Linked DNA regions of Collimonas fungivorans. The protein of the gene in region 1 interacts with the protein of each later gene in a pairwise test. Links are inferred from orthologs where the notes say so. Each region holds a gene or a part of one and is shown on either strand. Other genes may lie near its edges. The genes, in order: ligA and leuS.

The links.
Region 2: the proteins of ligA (region 1) and leuS interact in binary tests that used the Escherichia coli proteins (3 or more experiments, as listed by UniProt). The link is inferred for Collimonas fungivorans from one-to-one orthologs.

What each region holds. Positions count from the first base shown.
Region 1 is NZ_CP013232.1:1,738,167-1,746,348, forward strand. Bases 3,242-6,134 are described here. They hold ligA (NAD-dependent DNA ligase LigA), read left to right. Parts: upstream 3,242-3,593; coding sequence 3,594-5,675; downstream 5,676-6,134. Other genes in these bases: CFter6_RS07475 (cell division protein ZipA C-terminal FtsZ-binding domain-containing protein), read left to right, coding at 3,242-3,591; galU (UTP--glucose-1-phosphate uridylyltransferase GalU), read left to right, coding at 5,662-6,134. Outside these bases: chromosome segregation protein SMC, read left to right, coding at 1-2,118; more of CFter6_RS07475, read left to right, coding at 2,479-3,241; more of galU, read left to right, coding at 6,135-6,537; def (peptide deformylase), read left to right, coding at 6,557-7,093; CFter6_RS07495 (cation:proton antiporter), read left to right, coding at 7,269-8,182. UniProt on the Escherichia coli protein: DNA ligase that catalyzes the formation of phosphodiester linkages between 5'-phosphoryl and 3'-hydroxyl groups in double-stranded DNA using NAD as a coenzyme and as the energy source for the reaction.
Region 2 is NZ_CP013232.1:4,955,120-4,963,594, forward strand. What follows is about bases 3,501-6,686. They hold leuS (leucine--tRNA ligase), read left to right. Parts: upstream 3,501-3,840; coding sequence 3,841-6,486; downstream 6,487-6,686. Other genes in these bases: CFter6_RS21670 (DUF535 family protein), read left to right, coding at 3,501-3,546; CFter6_RS21680 (LPS-assembly lipoprotein LptE), read left to right, coding at 6,578-6,686. In the rest of the region: fur (ferric iron uptake transcriptional regulator), read right to left, coding at 1-205; CFter6_RS21660 (outer membrane protein assembly factor BamE), read left to right, coding at 280-858; dapB (4-hydroxy-tetrahydrodipicolinate reductase), read left to right, coding at 912-1,718; more of CFter6_RS21670, read left to right, coding at 2,017-3,500; more of CFter6_RS21680, read left to right, coding at 6,687-7,150; holA (DNA polymerase III subunit delta), read left to right, coding at 7,165-8,181; CFter6_RS21690 (glutamate-5-semialdehyde dehydrogenase), read left to right, coding at 8,190-8,475.

The DNA.
Region 1 (8,182 bases):
CGGCGCAATGCGCAACAGCAGGTCAATACTGAAAGCGCCAACAACGCGCAGCTGGAAGCGCGCCTGACGGCGCTCAAGCAATTGCAGGAAAGCGTACAGACCGAAGGCAAGGTGCAACCCTGGCTGCAAAAGCACGAGCTGGCTGGGCTGCCGCGCCTGTGGCAAAAACTGCATATCGACGGCGGCTGGGAAACCGCGCTGGAGTCGGTGCTGCGCGAGCGTACTTCGGCATTGGAAATGTCAAACCTGGACTGGGCCAAGGCCTTCTTCAACGATGCGCCGCCGGCCAAGCTGGCCCTGTTCTCGCCGAACGGCGTGGCGCCGGCCGACAATATTGAAACACCTGCCGGCCTCAAGCCTTTCCTCAGCCTGTTGCAGCTGAACGATCCGGGGCTGCGGGTCTTGATGCAAGACTGGCTGCACAATTTCTACGTCGCCGACGATACCGTGACAGCTTTTGCCGAGCGCAACAAACTGCCGCTGGGCGCCAGTTTCGTCACCCGCCAGGGCCACGTGATCAGCAGGACCGGCGTACGTTTTTATGCTTCCGATTCGGAGCAGGACGGCATGCTGGCGCGCCAGCAGGAAATCGAAAACATCACCAAGCAGTTGCGCGCGCAGCAGATGCTGGCCGACGAAGCACGGTCGCGTTCGGTGCGCGCCGAAGCAGCGCTGTCGCAAGCGACCCAGCGCCTGCAGGAAATGCGCCTGCGCCATACCGGCCTGACCCAGGCGGTGCATGGCTTGCAGATCGATGTCATGAAATTGTCCGAGTTGCAGGAGCGCTTCAACCAGCGCAGCTCGCAGATTGCTGCCGACCTGGCCGAAATCGCCGCGCAGGAAAGCGAGCAGCAGCAGGTCAAGATGGAATCGGAAGCCAAGTTCGAACAGCTCGACATGGAACTGGCTGAGCTGCAGGAAAAGCACGAAGACGGACAAACCGATTTCCTGGGCAAGGAACAGCAGCTCAACGATGCGCGCCAGCGTTTGCGCGAAATGGAACGCGCTGCGCAAGAAGCGGAATTTGCCGAAAAATCCCATCGCAACAAGATCGAAGAACTCAAGCGCAGCATCGCGACCGCGCTGGAGCAGGCGGCACAGCTGTTCGCCAACATGCAGCAGGGCCATCTGGAGCTGGAAAGCCTGGACGACCAGGCGGCGCAAGCCGGCCTGCAAGACTTGCTGGACAAGCGCAGCGAACAAGAGCGTGCGCTGGCCGATACCCGCCACGAGCTGGACCAGGTATCGCAGAACTTGCGCCAGCATGAAGAAACACGCTTGCAAGCCGAGCGCAGCCTGCAGCCGCAGCGTGACCGCATCATGGAATTGCAGCTGAAAGAGCAGGCCGCGCGCCTCAACCAGGAACAATACGTGCAGCAGCTGCTCGAAGCGCAGGCTGACGAAGCCGCCCTGAGCGAGAAGCTGACAACGGAAATGCGGCCATCGTACCTGCAGGGTGAAGTTACGCGCCTGACCAATGCCATCGCCGGCCTGGGCGCGGTCAACCTGGCGGCGCTGGATGAGCTGGCGCAGGCGTCCGAGCGCAAGAATTTCCTGGATGCGCAAAATGCTGACCTGACCGAAGCGATCAATACGCTGCAAGATGCAATCCACAAGATCGACAAGGAAACCCGCGACCTGCTGCAAGATACCTTCGACAAGGTCAACCACCACTTTGCCGAGCTGTTCCCGATCCTGTTCGGCGGCGGCCAGGCCAAGCTGATCATGACCGGCGACGAAATCCTCGATTCCGGCGTGCAAGTCATGGCGCAGCCGCCGGGCAAGAAGAATGCAACGATCCACTTGCTGTCAGGCGGTGAAAAGGCGCTCACGGCGACCGCCCTGGTATTTTCGATGTTCCAGCTGAATCCGGCGCCGTTCTGCCTGCTGGACGAAGTGGATGCGCCGCTGGACGACGCCAATACCGAGCGTTTCTGCAATATGGTGAAGCGGATGTCGGCCAATACCCAGTTCCTGTTCATTTCGCATAACAAGATTGCGATGGAAATGGCGCAGCAGCTGATCGGGGTGACGATGCAGGAGCAGGGGGTGTCGCGGATCGTGGCGGTCGATATGGAAGCGGCACGCAGTTTCGCCAGCGACGCCGTCGCTGCTTAAGGGTAAAACAGGCAGCCCTGGCTGGCCCGGATGCCATGCTTGGCCAGCTTGACAACTTTTTTAGACCCCACTAAGCTGATTTTCTGGTCGTAATGCAATATATTGTAAGAAATTGTCTCAATATTTTTACGTTGGCGACATATACAGTAATACTTGTATTGTTTTTATAAAAAGAAATGGCTTTGCTTGGGGAGTGCTTTGGGTTTTAAATAAGAAATAAACATATACGCGGTCACTGACAACTATTTTAGAAGTGTTTTTTCCTCGGATTCAATCAATGACCAGTCCACGATTTCAATCGCGAATTCACAGCCCGTTGACCGTTTGCACGGCAGCGCCGGCTATTAAGGCATCAACAGAATGACAGATCTACAAGCAAGCCTGTTTATCATCGGAGGCGCGTTTCTTGTCGGCGTCATTTCCTATAACAAATGGCAGGAATACAAAGCCAAGAAGAGTGTCGAGCGGGCGTTTTCCGGATCGCACGACGATGTCCTGATGACTCCCGGCAAAGCTCCGGGCAAAGACAGCGGCGAAGCGCCGCCCCGTCACGAACCTAAGCTGTTCGAAAGCGAGCTGGATGCCGATGCGCTGCCGCGTGACGATCTGGAGCAGAGCGCCGAGCAGCAGGCAATAGAGCCGCAGCTCGGCAATCCTGCGCCGGCGCAGGCGGTGCGCAAGGATCTGCCGGTGGACGAACTGATCGATTGCGCCATTCCGCTGGTGCTGGAAGCCCCGGTGCGCGGCGACAAGGCGTTGCCGGCGCTGCAAAGCTTGCGCCACGTCGGCAACAAGCCTATCCATTTCATCGGCGAAGACGCCAACGGCGAATGGGAGCCGGTGGCGCACGGCGGCATTTACAGCACCCTGCTGGCCGGAGTGCAGCTCGCCAACCGCACCAATCCGCTCAACGAAATCGAGTATTCGGAACTGGTCAGCCGCTTGCGCCAGATCGCCGACGACCTGGGCGCCGAACCGGATCTGCCGGACATGTCGGAAGTGATGCATACCGCGCGCTCCTTGCATCAGTTCGTGATCGAACACGATGCCCAGCTGGGCGTGAATATCCAGTCCAATGGCGCGCCATGGGCCATCAGCACCTTGCTGGCGGCGCTGACCCGCCAGGGTTTCGATGTGCGGCCGGAAGGCCGCATGGTGATGTCGGACGGCGAGGGCGGCCTGCTGTTCTCTTTGTCCACCAATGCCAGTGCGGTCGCCGAAACCACCAGCCGCCTGACCTTGCTGCTCGACGTGCCGCGGGTGGCGCCTGACCGTGACGGTTACGGCGCGATGGTGGCTTGCGCACGTTCATTGGCGGCACGCCTCGGCGGTGTGCTGGTCGACGACAGCAACCAGCCCCTGGCTGATGTACAGCTGGCCGAGATCGCTGGCCAGGTCGATGCCTTTTACCGTGAAATGGATGCCGCTGAAATTCCAGCCGGCTCGATTCGGGCTTTGCGTCTATTCAGTTAATCATGTCCTCATTATCATCACAAGCAGGCGGCCCGGGAAATACTTCCGATGCCGCCGAATGGCGTTCGCGCGCCACCTGGCTGGCAGCTGAGCTGAACCGCCACAACCATTCTTATTACGTGCTCGACAATCCCTCGATTCCGGATGCTGAATACGATCAGCTGTTCCGTGAATTGCAGGCGCTGGAGCAGGCCCATCCGGAGCTCAATACGCCGGATTCGCCGACCCAGCGCGTAGGCGCCGCACCGTTGCCGCTGTTCGAGCAGGTGACGCACTCGATACCGATGCTGTCCCTGGGCAACGGGTTTGAAGACAACGACATCATCGAATTCGACCGCCGCGTCAGGGATGGCCTCGATACCCAGGCCGACAGCGACATCGAGTACGCTGCCGAGCTGAAGTTCGACGGCCTGGCCATCAACCTGCGCTACGAAGACGGCGTGCTGGTGCAAGCCGCCACCCGCGGCGACGGCACCACCGGCGAAAACGTCACCAGCAACATCCGCACCGTGCGTGCGATTCCGCTGAGGCTGCATGCCGAGCGTCCGCCCAAGGTGCTGGACGTGCGCGGCGAAGTGCTGATGTTCAAGGACGATTTCGCCAAGCTCAACGCCCGCCAGCGCGAAGCGGAGATGAAGGAATTCGCCAATCCGCGCAACGCCGCCGCCGGCAGTTTGCGCCAGCTCGATTCGCGCATCACGGCGCAGCGCACCTTGCGCTTTTTTGCCTACGGCATCGGCATGCTGGAAGGCGCCGACATGCCGCCGTCGCATTCGGCGCTGCTGGACTGGTACAGCCAGCTTGGGCTGCCTGTGTGCAAGGAGCGCGGCGTCGTCAAGGGCGCCAGCGGCCTGCTGGAGTTTTTCCGCGATATCGGCGGCAAGCGCCCGCAACTGCCCTATGAAATCGACGGCGTGGTGTACAAGGTGAACCGCCTGCTGCAGCAGCAGACCTTGGGATTCGTGTCGCGCGCGCCGCGCTTTGCGCTGGCGCATAAATTTCCGGCGGAAGAAGCCACTACCCAGGTGCTGGGCATCGAAGTGCAGATCGGCCGCACCGGGGCTGTCACTCCGGTGGCGCGGCTGGCGCCGGTGTTTGTCGGCGGCGTCACGGTGACTAACGCCACCCTGCACAATGAAGACGAAGTGCGGCGCAAGGATATCCATATCGGCGACACCGTGATCGTGCGCCGTGCCGGCGATGTGATTCCGGAAGTGGTTTCCTTTGTGCCGGAACTGCGGCCAGCGGATGCGCAGCCGTTTGTCATGCCGAGCGAGTGCCCGATCTGCGGCTCTGCCATCGTCAAGCTGGAGGACGAAGCCATCGCGCGTTGCTCAGGCGGCTGGGTCAAGTGCGCGGCGCAGCGCAAGGGCGGCTTGCAGCATTTTGCATCGCGCCGGGCGATGGATATCGAAGGCCTGGGCGACCAGCTGATCGAACAGCTGGTCGATCGCGACATCATTCACACTGCGGCCGACCTGTACAAGCTGGGCCTGGTGAAACTGGCGGCGCTGGACCGCATGGCCGACAAATCGGCGCAGAATGTCATGTCTGCGCTGGAAAAATCGAAGTCGACCACGCTGGGACGTTTCATTTATGCGCTCGGCATCCGCCATGTGGGCGAGGCAACGGCGAAAGAGCTGGCGACGCACTTCGGCAACATCGACGGTTTATTGCAGGCTTCCGAGGAACAGCTGCTGGAAGTTGCCGATATCGGCCCTGTGGTGGCACGATCATTGCTGGCTTTTTTTGCAGATCCGCTGAACCGGGAGCTGGTCGAACAGTTGCGGGCCGCCGGAATCCACTGGCCGGAGAACTTGCCGGCTGCCGGCGGGTCCAAGTTCTTGTTAGGCAAGACCTTCGTGCTGACCGGCAGCCTGCCGACCCTGACGCGCGATGCTGCCGCTGCCATGATTGAGGCGGCAGGCGGCAAAGTGACAGGTTCGGTTTCCAAGAAGACCAGCTATGTGGTCGCGGGCGCTGAGGCCGGCAGCAAACTGACTAAGGCGGAAGAACTGGACATCCCTATACTGGATGAGGACGGACTCCGCACTCTTTTAGAAAGCAATCATGACCAAGATTAGAAAAGCCGTATTTCCCGTCGCCGGCCTGGGCAGCCGTTTTTTACCTGCCACCAAGGCGCAGCCGAAAGAAATGCTGCCTATCGTCGACAAGCCCTTGATCCAGTATGCAGTGGAAGAAGCTGTCGCCGCCGGCATCACCGACATGGTGTTCATTACCGGCCGCAACAAGCGCGCGATCGAGGACCACTTCGACAAGGCCTACGAGCTGGAAACCGAACTGGAAGCGGCCGGCAAAGCGCGCTTGCTGGAGCTGGTGCAAAACGTCATTCCCAAGCACATCAATTGCATTTTCATTCGCCAATCGGAAATGCTGGGACTGGGACACGCAGTGCTGTGCGCGCGTCCGGTGGTCGGCGACGATCCTTTTGCGGTGCTGCTGGCCGACGATTTCATGGATGTGGCGGCCGGACAAAAACCTGTGCTGGCGCAGATGACCGATATCTTCGCCGCCGAAAAATCGAGCATGCTTGCAGTGCAAGACGTGCCGCGCGCCGATACCAAGCAGTACGGCATCGTCAGCATCGATGCTTACAAGACGGACCTGGAAAAGGTCAACAGCATCGTTGAAAAGCCGCAGCCCGACCAGGCGCCTTCCACCTTGGCGGTGGTTGGCCGCTATGTGCTGACCAACGGCATTTTCGATTGCCTGGAAGGCTTGGGCAAAGGCGCCGGCGGCGAGATCCAGCTGACCGACGGCATTGCCGCATTGATGAAAAAAGAACGCGTGCTGGCCTACCGCTACGCCGGCCAGCGTTATGATTGCGGCTCCAAGCTGGGTTATCTGCAAGCGACGCTGGCGATGGGCCTGAAACATCCGGAAACCGGCGCGGCGTTTGCCGAGTACCTGAAACAATTCAAATAATCCTACTGAAGATCGCGCCATGACCGTTCGTGAAATCCTGAAAATGGGCGATCCGCGCCTGCTGCGGCAAGCCGAGCCGGTCACTGCCTTTGGCACGTCGGAACTGGAGGCGCTGATCGCCGACATGTTCGATACCATGTATGCGGCCAACGGCGCCGGCCTGGCGGCGCCGCAGATCGGCGTCAACCTGCAGCTGGTGATCTTCGGTTTCAAGAACAACGTGCGTTATCCCGATGCGCCGGCGGTGCCGGAAACGGTGCTGATCAACCCGGTATTGCGGCCGCTTTCCGACGAAACCGAAGACGGCTGGGAAGGCTGCCTGTCGGTGCCCGGCCTGCGCGGCGTGGTGCCGCGCTGGACCAGCCTGCATTACGAAGGCTTCGACCAGACCGGCGCAGCCATCAGCCGCGACGTCGACGGTTTTCATGCACGTGTTGTGCAACATGAAACCGATCATCTGAATGGCATCCTGTATCCGATGCGTATCAAGGATTTCACCCGCTTCGGTTTTACCGAAGTGCTGTTCCCCGAGCTGGATCCCAGCCACGACGACTGATTTGCGGTTTTCCGGCGTTGGCCGGACTGCAATCCCTATTTCATTCGGCCGTTGAGAGGTTGAATGCCATGCCGGTTGTCGCCGGCAATATATAATTGCAAGAAAGCCAAGCATGGCGGCGCCTGCCGCTGCTGCTTGTGCGCCTCTTCAATCTGCTTACTTCGGAAACCCACCCATGCACCATGCGGTAGAAACGTTTATCCAGGATCTGGCCGTGATCATGCTGATTGCAGGCGTCGTGACAGTGCTGTTCAATCGTTTCAAGCAGCCGGTGGTGCTTGGCTACATCGTCGCCGGCGTCATCATCGGACCGCATACGCCGCCGTTTTCACTGATCACGGATGAGCGCACGATCCAGATCCTGGCGGAACTGGGCGTGATCTTCCTGCTGTTTTCGCTGGGCCTGGAATTCAGCCTGAAGAAACTCGGCAAGGTCGGCGCTACGGCTTTCGTGGCGGCCCTGGCGGAGATTACGCTGATGCTGTGGGTGGGTTACGAGATCGGGATCTATTTCGGCTGGAAGACGATGGACGCGGTATTCCTCGGCGCCATGCTGTCGGTATCGTCGACTACCATCATCGTCAAGGCGCTCAACGAACTGGGCATGAAGCGCGAGAAATTCGCCCAGCTGATTTTCGGCATCCTGATTGTCGAGGATGTGCTGGCGATCGGCATGATTGCCTTGCTGTCCGGGGTGGCGACCAGCGGTTCGGTGGATGCCGGCGACGCCGCGGTCACCATCGGCAAGCTGGTGCTGTTCATGATCGTGTCGCTGGTGGCCGGCATCCTGGTGGTGCCGCGCCTGCTCGATTATGTGGCCAGGTTCAAGAGCAAGGAAATGCTGCTGGTAACCGTGCTCGGCCTGTGTTTCGGCTTCTGCCTGCTGGTCATGAAAATGCAGTACAGCGTGGCGCTGGGCGCCTTCATCATTGGCGCGGTGATGGCCGAGTCGCGCCATCTGCATCAGATCGAACGTCTGATCGAACCGGTGCGCGACATGTTCAGCGCCATCTTTTTCGTCGCCATCGGGCTGCTGTTCAATCCCTCCATCCTGGCCCAGTACTGGCTGCCGATCGGCGTGATTACATT
Region 2 (8,475 bases), 3.2 Mb from region 1 along the record:
GCAACAGCCCGGCCTGCTCGAATTGAGTCAGTACGCGGTACACGGTCGCCAGGCCGACGTCGAGATTGTCGCTCAGCAGGATTTTATAAACGTCCTCGGCGCTCAGGTGGCGCACCTCGCTGTTCTGGAAGATTTCCAGGATTTTGAGGCGTGGCAAGGTGGCTTTGAGGCCGCTGGCTTTCAGTTCTGATGGATTGTTCGGCATGTTTTGGTCACAAATGGATGATCTGCTTTATCATATAGCGTTTTAGCACAGTTGCTCAATCAATTGAGATCCTTATGCGAATGTTGCTCTCCCCTGTCCGTACCTCCGCCCGCATCGTCCCTTTAGCCGTTGCAGTTGTCTTCATGGCCGCCCTGGCCGGCTGCGCGTCAAAAAATCCCCCGGCCGGCCAACCCGTCGCCGGCACAGATCCGGCAGCGGCTCCTGTCGCCACTGATACCAGCGGCGTGCAAACCATCAAGCATCGCCGCTTTCTGGGCATTTTTTCCCCGTACCGGATAGATATCCAGCAGGGAAACTTTGTCTCGAAAGAAATGTTGGCACAAGTTAAAGAAGGCATGACTCGCGAGCAGGTGCGGTTTGCACTGGGCACGCCGCTGCTGACCGACTTGTTCCATGACGATCGCTGGGACTACGTGTTCCGCCTGCAAAAGGGTAATGGCGAAGTCACCACCAGCCGGGTCAGCGTTTTCTTCAACGGCAACCTGCTGGCACGCGTCGACGGCGGCAACCTGCCTACTGAGAACGATTATCTGGACCGGATTTCAGGCGGCGCTTCGGAAGCCAAGAAGAGCGTCAAGAATGTCGAAATCGCACCATCTGTGCCTAGCGCGCCTGGCCCTTCCAAGAACTGATTGACAAATTGTCCAGATCGCTGTCTGGGCGACCCCGCAGAGATAATTAGATAATGACTCAGATGAAAATAGCCGTTGCCGGCGCCTCCGGGCGCATGGGGCGCATGCTGGTTGAGGCGATTCAAAACGCCGACGACGCCCTGCTGGCCGGTGCGCTGGACGTGCCGGGCGCGCCTGAACTGGGAACCGACGCTGCCGCGTTCCTGGGCAAGCCTGCCGATGTCCTGATTGAAGCCGATCTGGCCAAGGGCTTGGCGCAAGCGGCTTACCTGATCGATTTCACCCGTCCGGAAGGCACGCTGAAACACCTCGACTATTGCGCCGCCCACGGCATCAAGATGATCATCGGCACCACCGGTTTCGACGAAGCCGGCAAGGCAGCAATCGCGGCGGCGGCAAAAAAGACCGCCATCGTGTTCGCCTCGAACATGAGCGTCGGCGTCAATGTCACGCTGAAACTGCTGGAAATGGCGGCCAAGAGTTTTTCCCACGGCTACGACATTGAAATCATCGAAGCCCATCACCGCCACAAGGTCGATGCCCCCTCCGGCACCGCGCTGATGATGGGTGAAGTCGTGGCCGATGCGCTCGGGCGCAAGCTGGACGACGTCGCGGTCTACGGCCGCGAAGGCATCACGGGAGAGCGCGATCCGTCCTCGATCGGTTTTGCAGCCATCCGCGGCGGCGATATCGTCGGCGACCATACGGTGTTGTTTGCCGGCATCGGCGAGCGTGTGGAAATCACGCACAAATCCTCCAGCCGCGTCACTTACGCGCAGGGCAGCTTGCGCGCGGCCCGTTTCCTGCGCGACAAGAGCAGCGGCCTGTACGACATGCAGGATGTGCTGGGCCTGCGCTGAAGCGCCGGCAAAAAACCCTCGCAATAAAGTAATTTCCCCCGCCCGGCGGCCTTCCGGCCTTGCCGGGCCTGTCTTTTTCTTGCCATCGCTCCCTTTGTAGCTTCTCAGCGCTAGTCCAGGCGCCATCAATTTCCTCTTGGCAATCCAATAATTTCATCAAACTGCGTCGGCTTGCAAGTTTGCATGTAACATTCTATTTTTATTTGTATCTTTATGTTTCTCAAAGTAACGAAACAGATACATAGATGTTTACATGTTTTTTTATTATTTTTTGCTAGACTTCTGATCGCCCAAGCATATGACGCTGTCCTCTTACAATCACCTTTTGTGGTCGGCGGGCCCTCCGGGCTTTATCGGGATTCCATTCCTGCTGGCGCTGGCGATCGCCGAATGGGGCGTGTACCTGGTGCCGACCAGCCTGGTCGGCCTGTGGATCAGCGGCAGCAAGGCTAGCCGCCTGCTTTCCCTCAAGGCAATCGTTACAACTGTTGCTGCGGTATTGGCCAGCAAACTTATCCCCCTGTTTTGGGACGCCCTGGCGCCAACCGCATGGACCGATCACCTGCACCGGGCCAAAAACGCGCATTGCATTTCGCCCAGCGTCACGATTGCCGTCATCCTGGCCACCGGCCTGACGCTATGGACAGCCAGGACCATCAAGATCAAATGGCTGGGCGTATTGCTGGTGATACTGTCGCTGGCCGTCAGCTGGGCCAAGATATTCCTGGGCGTGCATTATCCGCTGGACATTTTTGTCGCCGGCCTGGTCTCCCTGGCGATGATGCTGGCCATGAACACCAGATACGGCAAGGCTATCAGCCGCGGCGCCATCCGGCTGCTCCACGGCCGCCTGCAAAACCTGGCGTTGCTATCGGAAATATCCCATCTTTTTTACCTGCGCCCAGCCCTCGCCCGAACCGGCAGCAGCGGTCCGCGCATTACCCTGCACACTTGCCTGAGGCACTCGCCGCGCGGCTTGTCGTATTTTGCCAAGCAGTTCAAGCTGAGTCTCCGCACCGTGCTGCATTACCGCCAGACGCAGCGCTGGCTGGCCTACTGGAATGCAACGCCGATGCACGCCAAGCTGGCGCAAGCCACGCCCAGGCTGCTGCAGAAAATCTACCGCCCCTATCAGTCGCTGCGCTTGCACAGCCAGGACCGGATGAATATCCTGGTCAGCCACTACGATTTCATCTTCCGGCAAGGCCTCGCCCCCTTGGTCCTGCGCGCGGCGCAAGCACCGCTGCTGCTGGGCAGCTTCAGCGGCAAATCCGGAACCACTTATGAAATCCGGCTATCGTCGATTGCCACCCTGGACCGTGAGGGCGAGCTGGCGCTGGACCTGTGCAGCGACCAGCAGCGCCTGTTCTCGGTGGCCTTCACTTTTTACGGTAACGAAATGGTCCCCTGCGTCGGCGTCGGCTGTCTGCAGGGCCCGCGCGGCAGCGACGCCCAGGAACGGGTGCGCAGTGCTACCCGCGACATGTTCGGCCTGCGGCCGAAGGGCCTGATGGTGCGGCTGGTGCGGGAAATCGGCCGGACCTACGGCTGCAAGAAGCTGATCCTGGTGGGCAACCAGAACCGGGTCCTGTTCCATCAGATCCGCACTGGCAAGGTGCTTGCGGACTATGATGATTTCTGGCAAGAAATAGGGGCGATTCGCCGCCCGGACGGCGAGTACCAACTCTGCTGCGAGGCAATTCCCGTCCCGAATCTGCAGGAAATCCCCTCGCACAAGCGCTCAGAAGCGCGCAAACGCATTGAACTGACCGAACGCGCAGTCCAGGCCGCGCTGAACGGCTTCGCCGGCAGCTTCCACGAAGCCTGAAACAAGACGGCTTTCGGGCCTGCCGGCCGGCATTGCCCAACTCAAGACGCGACTCCCCGCTCCCTAACGCCTCCTTTGCGCTAAAGCGGCATCCGAACCAGTATAATCACCGGTTCGGATGCCATGAATATTGGCTCAGCAAGTTTCCATTCCGATTTGCAACCCGATGTGCAACGACCAAGATCGTCGAATTCGTCCCGGCCGACGCATGACTTGCCGCCGACGATGCGGCGCCTTGTGTTTTTGTAAAGCGGAATAACATTCACCTTTTAGCTCTAGTCTTCAGCTCCAGCCATGCAAGAAAAATACAGCCCTACCGAAGTCGAAAAATCAGCACAAGACCATTGGCATTCCATCGACGCCTACAAGACCGTCGAACACGCCAAGGACCGGCACGGCCAAGAGAAGAAGAAATTCTATGCCTGCTCGATGCTGCCTTATCCTTCGGGCAAGCTGCACATGGGCCATGTGCGCAACTACACCATCAACGACGTGATGTACCGTTATTTGCGGATGAACGGCTACAACGTGCTGATGCCGATGGGCTGGGATGCATTCGGCATGCCGGCGGAAAACGCCGCTATGGCCAATAACGTGCCGCCGGCGCAATGGACCTATGCCAACATCGCCCACATGAAGAAGCAGATGGAAGCGATGGGGCTGGCGATCGACTGGTCGCGCGAAATGACCGCCTGCACGCCGGAATACTACAAATGGAACCAGTGGATGTTCCTCAAGATGCTGGAGCAAGGCATCATCTACAAAAAAACCGGCACCGTGAATTGGGACCCGGTCGACCAGACCGTGCTGGCCAACGAGCAGGTGGTCGACGGCCGCGGCTGGCGCTCGGGCGCGCTGATCGAAAAGCGCGAAATCCCGATGTACTACGCCAAGATCACCGACTACGCCGAAGAACTGCTGGAGCATGTCGAAACCAAGCTGCCGGGCTGGCCGGAGCGCGTGCGCCTGATGCAGGCCAACTGGATCGGCAAGTCGACCGGCGTGCGCTTTGCTTTCCCGCACAAGATCGAAGAAGACGGCAAGGTGATCCAGGACGGCAAGCTGTGGGTCTTCACCACCCGCGCCGACACCATCAAGGGCGTGACCTTCTGCGCCGTGGCGCCGGAACACGCGCTGGCCACTTTCGCCGCCAAGAGCAGTCCGGAACTGGCCGAATTCATCGCCGAATGCAAAAAGGGCAGCGTCATCGAAGCCGACATGGCGACGATGGAAAAGAAAGGCATGCCGACCGGCCTGTGCGTATCGCATCCATTGACCGGCCAGCTGATCGAAGTATGGGTCGGCAACTATGTCCTGATCACCTACGGCGACGGCGCCGTGATGGGTGTGCCGGCGCACGACGAACGCGACTTCGCCTTCGCCCAGAAATACGTGCTGCCGATCCGTCCGGTGATCGCCATCGAAGGCAAGACCTATTCCGAGGAAAGCTGGCACGACTGGTATGGCGACAAGGAAAACGGCGTCTGCGTCGATTCCGGCAAATACGATGGCATGCACTACCAGGAAGCGGTCGATGCGGTCGCTGCCGACCTGGCCGCGCATGGCCTGGGCGAAAAGAAAATCACCTACCGCCTGCGCGACTGGGGCATCTCGCGCCAGCGCTACTGGGGCACGCCTATCCCGATCATCCACTGCGGCGAGTGCGGCGACGTGCCGGTGCCGGAAAAAGACTTGCCGGTGATCTTGCCGGAAGACTGCGTGCCCGACGGCAGCGGCAATCCGCTCAACAAACATGAAAAATTCCTGCACGTCGACTGCCCGCAATGCGGCAAGCCGGCACGGCGTGAAACCGACACCATGGACACCTTCGTCGACTCGTCCTGGTATTACATGCGCTATTGCTCGCCAAACAGCAACGACGCCATGGTCGATTCGCGCAACGATTACTGGATGCCGATGGACCAGTATATCGGCGGTATCGAACACGCCGTGCTGCATCTGCTGTACGCCCGCTTCTGGACCAAGGTCATGCGCGATTTCGGCCTGATCAAGTTCGACGAACCGTTCTCCAACCTGCTGACGCAAGGCATGGTGCTCAATGAAACCTATTTCCGCGAAGACGCCAGCGGCAAGAAAACCTGGCACAACCCGGAAGACGTCGACCTGACCTTCGACGACAAGGGACGGCCGCTGACCGCCATCCTGAAAACCGATGGCAAGCCGGTGGAAATCGGCGGCACCGAAAAGATGTCGAAGTCGAAAAACAACGGCATCGATCCGCAAGCCCAGATCGACCAGTACGGCGCCGATACCGCGCGCCTGTTCACCATGTTTGCCTCGCCGCCGGAACAGACCCTGGAATGGTCCGGCACCGGAGTGGAAGGCGCCAACCGCTTTCTGCGCCGGGTCTGGGCCTTCAGTTATGCCCGCGCCGGCAGCATCGCGCCCGCCGCTGCTGCCGATTTCTCCGGCCTGAACGATGTACAGAAAACCTTGCGCCGCGAAGTGCACAAGATCCTGCAGCAAGCAGATCATGATCTCAAGCGCATCCAGTACAACACCGTGGTGTCGGCCTGCATGAAAATGCTGAACACGCTGGAAGCCGCCAAGCTCGACCAGTCGCCGGCCAGCAATGCGGTCCTGACCGAAGGCCTGTCGATTTTCCTGCGCGTGCTCAATCCGGTGGCGCCGCACATCACCCACGCGCTGTGGCAGGAGCTCGGCTTTGCCGCCGTCCATGGCGACATCCTCGACGCCAGCTGGCCGCAGGTGGACGGCAAGGCGCTGGAGCAGAGCGAAATCGAAATGATGATCCAAGTCAACGGCAAGCTGCGCGGCAGCATCACCGTCGCCAAGGACGCCGACAAGGCCAGCATCGAAGCAGCGGCGCTGGCCAACGAGAGCGTCCAGAAATACCTGGAAGGCGCGCCGAAGAAGATCATCGTGGTGCCAGGAAAACTGGTCAATATCGTCGCCTGAATATCGTCACCTAACTGCAGGCCGGACTGCCCGTCCGGCCTTGAACCTTGAAACAAGGAATGCCCGAATGTTGAATAGAACGCCTCTCGGAATGCCCGCCGCTTCCCGCACCTGGCTGCTGATACTGGCCATGATGACGCTGCTGTCCGCCTGCGGCTTCCAGCTGCGCGGCTCGGCCAATCTGCCGTTCAAGTCGCTGTACATGACCTTCGGCGCCAACTCGCCGCTGGGAATCGAGCTCAAGCGCAACATCCTCGCCAGCGGCAATACCCAGGTGCTGACTTCAGCCGAAGGCGCCGAGGCAACCCTGGAAGTGCTGGCCGAGACGCGTGAAAAAGTAGTCCTGACTACCAACAGTTCAGGCCGCGCCAGCGAATACATGCTGTATTACCGGCTGACTTTCCGCGTCACCGACGCCCAAAAGAAAGAGCTGCTGCCAGCCACCCAGATCACGCTGAAACGCGACATCAGCTACAACTCGTCGCAAGAACTGTCCAAGGCCGCAGAAGAAGTGCTGCTGTACCGCGACATGCAAAGCGACATGGTGCAGCAGATCCTGCGCCGCCTGACTGCCATCAAGACCGCCCAGCCGACCCAGCCGGAGGCAGCGCCGGCAGCCGTCCCGGCGCCGGTCCCTGGTCCAGCTTCCGCGCCCGCCAAATAACCGGGGACCTGTACATGCAACTGCGGTTTGACGCGCTCGACGGCCATTTGGCGAAAACCCTGGCGCCCTTGTACGTAATCACCAGCGACGAGCATCTGCTGGCGCTGGAGGCATCCGACAAGATACGCAAGAGCGCACGCGGCAACGGCTGCAGCGAGCGCGACGTGCTGGTAGTCGACCGCAGCTTCAAATGGGGGGAGCTGCTGGCGGCCAACCAGTCGCAATCGCTGTTCGGCGACAAAAAGCTGATCGAGCTGCGCATCCCGACCGGCAAGCCGGGCAAGGATGGCGGCCAGGCTTTGCAAAGCTATACGGCGACGCTCAATCCGGACAACGTCACCATCATCAGCCTGCCCAAGCTTGACTGGGCCACCCAGAAAGCTGCCTGGGTCGCAACCCTGCAACAGAACGCGGTCTATATTGATATTCCTCTAGTGGAGCGGGCGCACCTGCCGAACTGGATCGGCGTCCGCCTGGCGGCCCAGCAACAGAGCGCGGATCGCCAGTCTCTGGATTTCATCGCCGACCGGGTCGAAGGCAACCTGCTAGCGGCGCACCAGGAAATCCAGAAGCTGGCCTTGCTGCACCCCCCCGGCAAACTGAGCTTCGAACAGTGCCACGATGCAGTGCTCAACGTCGCGCGCTATGATGTATTCAAGCTGAATGAAGCAATGCTGGTGGGCGATACCGCGCGCCTGGTGCGCATGATGGACGGACTGAAAGGTGAAGGCGAAGCGCTGCCGCTGGTGCTGTGGGCGGTTTCCGAGGAAATCCGCACCTTGCTGAAATTGAAATCCGCGGCTGCCCAGGGCCGTCCGATACCGGCGCTGCTGAAGGAATACCGCATCTGGGGACCGCGCGAAAGGCTGATGGAACCGGCGCTGCGGCGCCTGAGCCTGGCGACATTGGAAGCGGCTTTGAAAGATGCGGCGCAAGTCGACAAGATGGTAAAAGGCTTGCGTGCCAAAGCCTTTTCCGGCGATGCCTGGGACGCTTTGCTGCAGTTGGGTCTAAAAGTCGCACATACTTGATAGAGCATATGGATATCCAACAATACATGACCGAAGTCGGACAACGCGCACGCGCCGCATCGCGCGCCATGGCGCGTGCCGACACTGCCGTCAAGAACCGCGCGCTGAGCCTGATCGCCGCCGCCATCCGGCGCGACGCAGACCTGCTGCGCGCGGCCAACCAGGTCGATCTCGAAACAGCGCGCGCCAACGGCCTGGCGCCGGCCATGCTGGACCGCCTGACGCTGTCTGAGCAAGCCATCGCCACCATGATCGCCGGACTCGAACAGATTGTCGCCCTGCCCGATCCGATCG